2 linked regions of the Massilia sp. METH4 genome follow. The main gene of each other region encodes a partner of the protein of the gene in region 2 in a complex. Links are inferred from orthologs where the notes say so. Each region holds a gene or a part of one and is shown on either strand. Other genes may lie near its edges.

Region 1 (2,788 bases), 530 kb from region 2 along the record:
CCACCAGCAGGGCGAGCCAGTTCAGTTCGGGCACGTAGCCGGGCACCAGCCGCAGCACGTTGTGGGCCGGCTTCGGCGGCCAGCCCGTCAGTTGGGCATACCAGAACAGCCACAGTACTGCGGCGCCCAGCGTGAGCACCATCACGGAGAACCAGTCGATCGCGTTGATCGCGCCCCGCTGCACCGTCAGCAGGCCGAACGCGGCCATGATCGCCAGCGGCGGCACCAGCATCAGCAGCTGGGCGTGTTCCGGCGCCGGATTCATCAGCAACATGGCAATGGCCACGATGACGAAGGTAGTCGGCACCACGATGTGCAGCAGGTTGTTCTGCCGGCGCCAGGCATAGGCGGCCCACAGCGCAAAAGGCCAGGCGGGCCAGAAGAACCAGACGCCATCGCGGAAGAAGATTTGCAGGGGGCGCAGGCTCGGCAGCGCCAGCTGCGCCATGTTCCACGTGTTCCAGGCCACCAGCGGCGCCTGGCCGTACGGCCGGGTGGCGAAGGCGGGCACCAGCCACGGCAGCGTGACGGCGAACGCCACGCCCAGCGAGGCCAGCAGGTGGGGCAGCGCCTTGCCGGCAGGGATCGCCAGGAAGCGCGTGCAGATGAACAGGGCCGCCAGCACGAAGGCGGGCGGCACCCAGCCTCGGGTCAGCGTCATCAGGCCCAGCGCCACGCCGATCAGCGCTGCATTGCGCCAGCATGGCTTTTCCATATAGCGCACCGAGCGGTACAGGGTCAGCGCCAGCAGGGCCGTCAGCAGCGGTTCGGAGGTGGTTTCATGGCTGTGCTGGAGGAAACCCAGGCAGCCGAGGTAGATCAGCAGCGCGGCATCGGCCAGCGTGCGGCCGAAGTCGTCCGGCTCGGGCTGGCCGCCGAAGGCCAGCTTGAGCGGCTGCGCCTCGGGCCGCCGGCCCAGGTTGAAGGTGGCGTACCATAGCGACAGCGCGCCCAGCAGGAACACACCGATGGTGGCGATGCGGGCGGCGAGCACGTCGCCGAGCAGCCATCCGAACAGCTTGATGCACAGCGCGCCCAGCCAGAACATGAGCGGGCCTTCCTGCGGCACCGACATGCCCACGATATTGGGCCACAGCCAATCCTGCCAGCTGCCGTGTGCCATCGTCCACATGACGCCGAAGCTGGCGGCATCGTCGTTCTTCCATGGTTCGCGGCCGATCACGCCGGGCAGGATATACAGCATGGCCAGGGCAAACAGGGCCCAGCGGGGCAGGGCAAGGACGGCGGAGGCGGGGAGGCGTACGGGCTTCATTCACTCAAGGGCTGACGTCGGAAACAGGAGTATCGGCGAAAACAATAAAAAAAGGCAGCCGCAGCTGCCTTTCTTCAAGCGCAAAAGGCTGATCAGCCTTGCGAGACGGCGGTCTTGGAACCGACCTTGCCGAACTTCTGGCGGAACTTTTCCACGCGACCGGCGGTGTCGACGATCTTGTGCTGGCCCGTGAAGAACGGGTGCGATTCCGACGAGACTTCGATCTTCACCAGCGGGTACTCCACGCCTTCGTGGGTCGCTTTTTCGCGGGTCTGGATCGTGGAGCGGGTCACGAACTTGAAGTCGCAGGACAGGTCGTGGAACAGGACTTCACGGTAATCGGGATGGATATCGGCTTTCATGTGCTTCTCTCTCAAAGTTTGGTAGCCAAACAGCACTTCGTCGGTCCAACAGCTTCTCGACCCGATTGCTGATCACTTGCCAGGGTTAAAAACAGCCGGGGATTATACACCAACCGTTGACTGGAAAATGGGGACAGACCCCATTTTCCAGGAAATGTTTCCCGAAAAATGGGGTCTGTCCCCATTTTGAAGCAATTTTTGAATGAAAGAACCGGAGCGCCTGGCTCCGGTTCTTGGGCGGTTCTTAGCCGCCGCGGCGCATCATGTCGAAGAACTCGGTATTGGTCTTCGTGGCGCGCATCTTGTCGAGGATGAACTCCATCGCCTCGATCTCGTCCATCGAGTACAGCAGCTTGCGCAGGATCCAGATCTTCTGCAGCTGGTCGGGCTTGATCAGCAGTTCCTCGCGGCGGGTGCCGGACTTGTTCAGGTTGATCGCCGGGTACACGCGCTTCTCGGCCAGGCGGCGTTCCAGGTGCACTTCCATGTTGCCGGTGCCCTTGAATTCCTCGTAGATCACGTCGTCCATGCGCGAGCCCGTTTCGATCAGCGCCGTGGCGATGATGGTCAGCGAGCCGCCTTCCTCGATATTGCGGGCGGCGCCGAAGAAGCGTTTCGGGCGCTGCAGCGCGTTGGCGTCCACACCGCCGGTCAGCACCTTGCCCGAGGCCGGGATCACGGTGTTGTAGGCGCGGGCCAGGCGGGTGATCGAGTCCAGCAGGATGACCACATCCTTCTTCATCTCGACGAGGCGCTTGGCCTTTTCCATGACCATCTCGGCAACCTGCACGTGGCGGGTGGCCGGTTCGTCGAAGGTGGAAGCGACGACTTCGCCGCGCACCGAGCGCTGCATTTCCGTCACTTCTTCCGGACGTTCGTCGATCAGCAGCACGATCAGCGTCACGTCCGGGTGGTTGGCCGTGATGGCGTGGGCGATATGCTGCAGCATCACGGATTTACCCGATTTCGGCGATGCCACCAGCAGGCCGCGCTGGCCCTTGCCGATCGGCGCGATCAGGTCGACGATGCGGCCGGTGATGTTCTCGGCGCCGTTCATCTCGCGCTCCAGGCGCAGCGGCTCGTTCGGGTGCAGCGGCGTCAGGTTCTCAAACAGGATGCGGTGCTTCGAGGCTTCCGGCGATTCGCCGTTGAC
Region 2 (3,731 bases):
GCTGATCGTGTTTGCCGTGCTGTTCAGCCTGAACCTGGTGGGCATCGACCTCACCGTGCTGTCCGTGTTCGGCGGCGCGCTCGGCGTCGGCCTCGGTCTCGGCTTGCAGAAGATCGCCAGCAACTATGTTTCCGGTTTCATCATCCTGCTCGACCGCAGCCTGCAGATCGGCGACATGATCACCGTCGACAAGTTCAGTGGCCGGGTGGCGCGCATCAACACGCGCTACACCGTGCTGCAGGGGCTGGACGGCGTGGAGTCCATCGTGCCGAACGAAATGTTCGTCTCGAGCCCGGTGCAGAACACCACCTTGTCGAACAAGGAAGTGTGGATCGGTACCAAGGTGTCGGTGGCTTATGACACGGACCTTGATTTCGCGCTGAAGTTGCTGGAAGAAGCGGCGGCATCGGTGCCGCGGGTATTGAAATCCCGCCCGCCGGGCGCCACCTTGTTGAACTTCGGGGCGGACGGCCTGGAATTGCAGGTGGGTTTCTGGATCAACGACCCGGAAAACGGCCGCGGCGGTGTCACGTCCGATGTCAATCGCGCAATCTGGAAAGCATTGAAAGACCATCGGATATCGGTGCCGTTCCCGCAGCGCGAGATGCGGATCATCGGCCAGTTGCCGGTCCCGGAAATACCACATGACGTTCGGTAATCGGTGCGCATGTCATGGACGAATCCGCGTACAATGGATGGTAACGTCTGCTGGCGTTGCGCAAGATTTCCGCGCGCTTGGAAATCATTTAAGAGAATGGATTGAGCTTGAACGCTGTTTTGGACTTCCTGACGCATGGCATCACTGGTCTGTCTAACTGGCAAACCGTCATCTATACGCTGATCGTCACCCACATCACGATCGCGGCCGTCACGATCTACCTGCACCGTCACCAGGCGCACCGCGCGCTGGATCTGCACGCGATTCCGAGTCACTTCTTCCGCTTCTGGCTGTGGCTGACTACCGGCCAGGTAACGAAGCAGTGGGCGGCCGTGCACCGCAAGCACCACGCGAAATGCGATACCGAGGAAGATCCGCACAGCCCGGTCACCAAGGGCATCAAGAAAGTGTTCTGGGAAGGCGCAGAGCTGTACCGCGCGGAAACCAAGAACCAGGAAACGCTGGACAAGTACGGTCACGGCACGCCGGACGACTGGATCGAGCGCAACCTGTACACGAAGTACAGCTGGCAGGGCGTGGCGCTGCTGCTGATCCTGAACATCATGCTGTTCGGTGCGAAGGGCCTGACGGTGTGGGCCGTGCAGATGCTGTGGATTCCCGTCACTGCCGCCGGCATCATCAACGGCATCGGCCACTACTGGGGCTACCGCAACTTCGACTGCTCGGATGCAGCCACTAACATCATTCCGTGGGGCATCATCATCGGCGGTGAAGAGCTGCACAACAACCACCATACGTATGCGACGTCGGCCAAGCTGTCGTCCAAGTGGTACGAGTTCGACATCGGCTGGGGCTATATCCGCATGATGGAAATGGTGGGCCTGGCGAAAGTGAAGAAACTGCCGCCGAAGCCGAAGTTCGCGCCCGGCAAGCTGAATGCGGACATCGAAACGCTGCAAGCCGTGATCGCCAACCGCTACGACGTGATGGCCAAGTACGCCAAGTCGGTCAAGCATGCGTGGGACGAGGAAGTGGAGCACCTGAAGCACAAGGCGCAGCTGGAGTCCGGCTTCCTGAAGTCGGCCCGCAAGCTGATGCAGCGCGAACCGGCCAAGCTGGAAGCGGCGCAGAAGGAACACCTGGTCGAGCTGTTCCAGCACAGCAAGGCCCTCGAGACGATGCACAATATGCGCGTCGAACTCGGCGTGATCTGGGAACGCTCGCACTTCAGCCGCGAAGAGCTGGTGCACAAGCTGCAGGACTGGTGCCAGCGCGCCGAAGCCTCCGGCATCAAGGCGCTGCAAGATTTCTCGCTGCGGCTGCGCAGCTACGCGTAACCCCCCGCGTCACCTCACCAAAACGGCCCTTCGGGACCGTTTTGGTTTCTCTTTTGGAACATTTCCCAGCACCGGGGTCGGACCCCGATCCTCGGGCAACATTCCGCGCTGGAAAGCTGTTGTAAAAATTCGGGGACTGTCCCTGTTGTACCTACGCGACATCCGACCGTGCCACGGCAGGCAATGTCGGGGCCTCGCGCCGCCGCGTCGTGCGCACCATGCCGGCAGGACTGTTTCCAGAAATTGGGGTCTGATGCCCGGTTTCGGGAAATTATTCGGTCAGGGAACGTCGTGGAAATTGGGCAGCCATGCTGCCGCTCCATCCTGTCCAGGCAACAAAAAAGCCGCTCGAGAGCGGCTTTCTTGATGGAGCGAGGATCAATTACTTGATCTTCGTTTCCTTGTACGTCACGTGCTTGCGTGCCTTGGGATCGAACTTCATGATCTCCATTTTGCCAGGCATCGTGCGCTTGTTCTTGGTCGTGGTGTAGAAGTGACCCGTACCAGCGGTCGATTCCAGCTTGATTTTGTCGCGGCCAGTTTTTGCCATGATAGCTCCCTATTAGACTTTTTCGCCACGAGCGCGCATGTCGGCCAGGACGGCGTCGATGCCGACCTTGTCGATCACGCGCAGACCGGCGTTGGACAGACGCAGGGAGACCCAGCGGTTTTCCGATTCAACAAAGATGCGGCGATTCTGCAGGTTCGGCAGGAAACGACGCTTCGTTTTGTTGTTTGCGTGGGAAACGTTGTTGCCGACCATCGGCTTCTTCCCAGTGACTTGGCATACACGTGCCATGTTGCACTCCTAAGATAACTTCCAAAATTGGAAAAACAGGAGTGTATCCAAAAACCTCAGGTTTATCAATCACTTGTGAAAAACAATTGTGTCTCAAGCACGCGATAAAATTTAACATTTGCAACGAGCGCCCACCCGTGACATGAAGCATGCCGCCGAAGTCCTTGATATCTAACGGTAAACGCCCGGCGGGGCAGGGAGGTGATTGTCAAATCTGGCCGTTTTCCGCGAAAGAATGAACCCGATGCCCTGCCACAACAAAATGGTCCAGGATGCGAATGTCGACGAGGGCCAGCGCCTGCACGAGCGAGCGGGTGAGCAGTACGTCGGCCTCGCTGGGATCGGGCAGGCCGGATGGATGGTTATGGGCCAGCATCACGCTGGCGGCATTGCGCGCCAGCGCCTCGCGCACCACTTCGCGTGGATAGACGCTCGTGTGCGTGAGCGTTCCGCGGAACAGTTCGCGGGCGGCGATCAGGCGGTTGCGCACGTCCAGGAACAGCACGTGGAAGGATTCATAGGGCCGCCCGGCCATCGCGAGGCGCAGGTAATCCTTGGCGGCCTGTGGCGAGCACATCGATTCGCCGGACAGCATCTCGTCGCCGATCGCCCGCCGCGCCAGCTCGATCACGGCGTTCAGTTGCGCATATTTCGCCGGGCCCAGGCCCGGCACCTCCGTAAAATCCTTCAGGCTGGCGCGCAGCAGCGCATGCAGGGAGCCGAAGTGCCGCACCATGTCGTGCGCGAGGTCGACGGCGTTCTTGCCGCGCACCCCCACGCGCAGGAACACGGCCAGCAATTCGGCATCCGACAATGCCTGCGCGCCTTCGCGGATCAGCCGTTCGCGCGGGCGCCGGTGAACGGGCCAGTCAGAGATGCTCATGCCGCCTCCATGGCTGTGGTCGGATCGCCATTATGAAAGCCGCCACTGCCGGCCATGCTGATATGAAATAAAGCCCGCGTGCCAATTACGCCC

What was found.
Region 1: rpmG (region 2) and V6Z91_RS04575 share a complex: the UniProt entries of both Escherichia coli proteins name them as parts of the 50S ribosomal subunit. The link is inferred for Massilia sp. METH4 from one-to-one orthologs.

What each region holds. Positions count from the first base shown.
Region 1 is NZ_CP146614.1:1,024,047-1,026,834, reverse strand. It holds V6Z91_RS04575 (type B 50S ribosomal protein L31), read right to left. Parts: upstream 1,636-2,788; coding sequence 1,366-1,635; downstream 1-1,365. Other genes in the region: rho (transcription termination factor Rho), read right to left, coding at 1,880-2,788; V6Z91_RS04580 (glycosyltransferase family 39 protein), read right to left, coding at 1-1,273.
Region 2 is NZ_CP146614.1:489,668-493,398, reverse strand. What follows is about bases 923-3,731. They hold rpmG (50S ribosomal protein L33), read right to left. Parts: upstream 2,507-3,731; coding sequence 2,339-2,506; downstream 923-2,338. Other genes in these bases: radC (DNA repair protein RadC), read right to left, coding at 2,964-3,638; rpmB (50S ribosomal protein L28), read right to left, coding at 2,519-2,755; V6Z91_RS02275 (fatty acid desaturase), read left to right, coding at 923-1,956. In the rest of the region: V6Z91_RS02280 (mechanosensitive ion channel domain-containing protein), read left to right, coding at 1-658; more of V6Z91_RS02275, read left to right, coding at 760-922.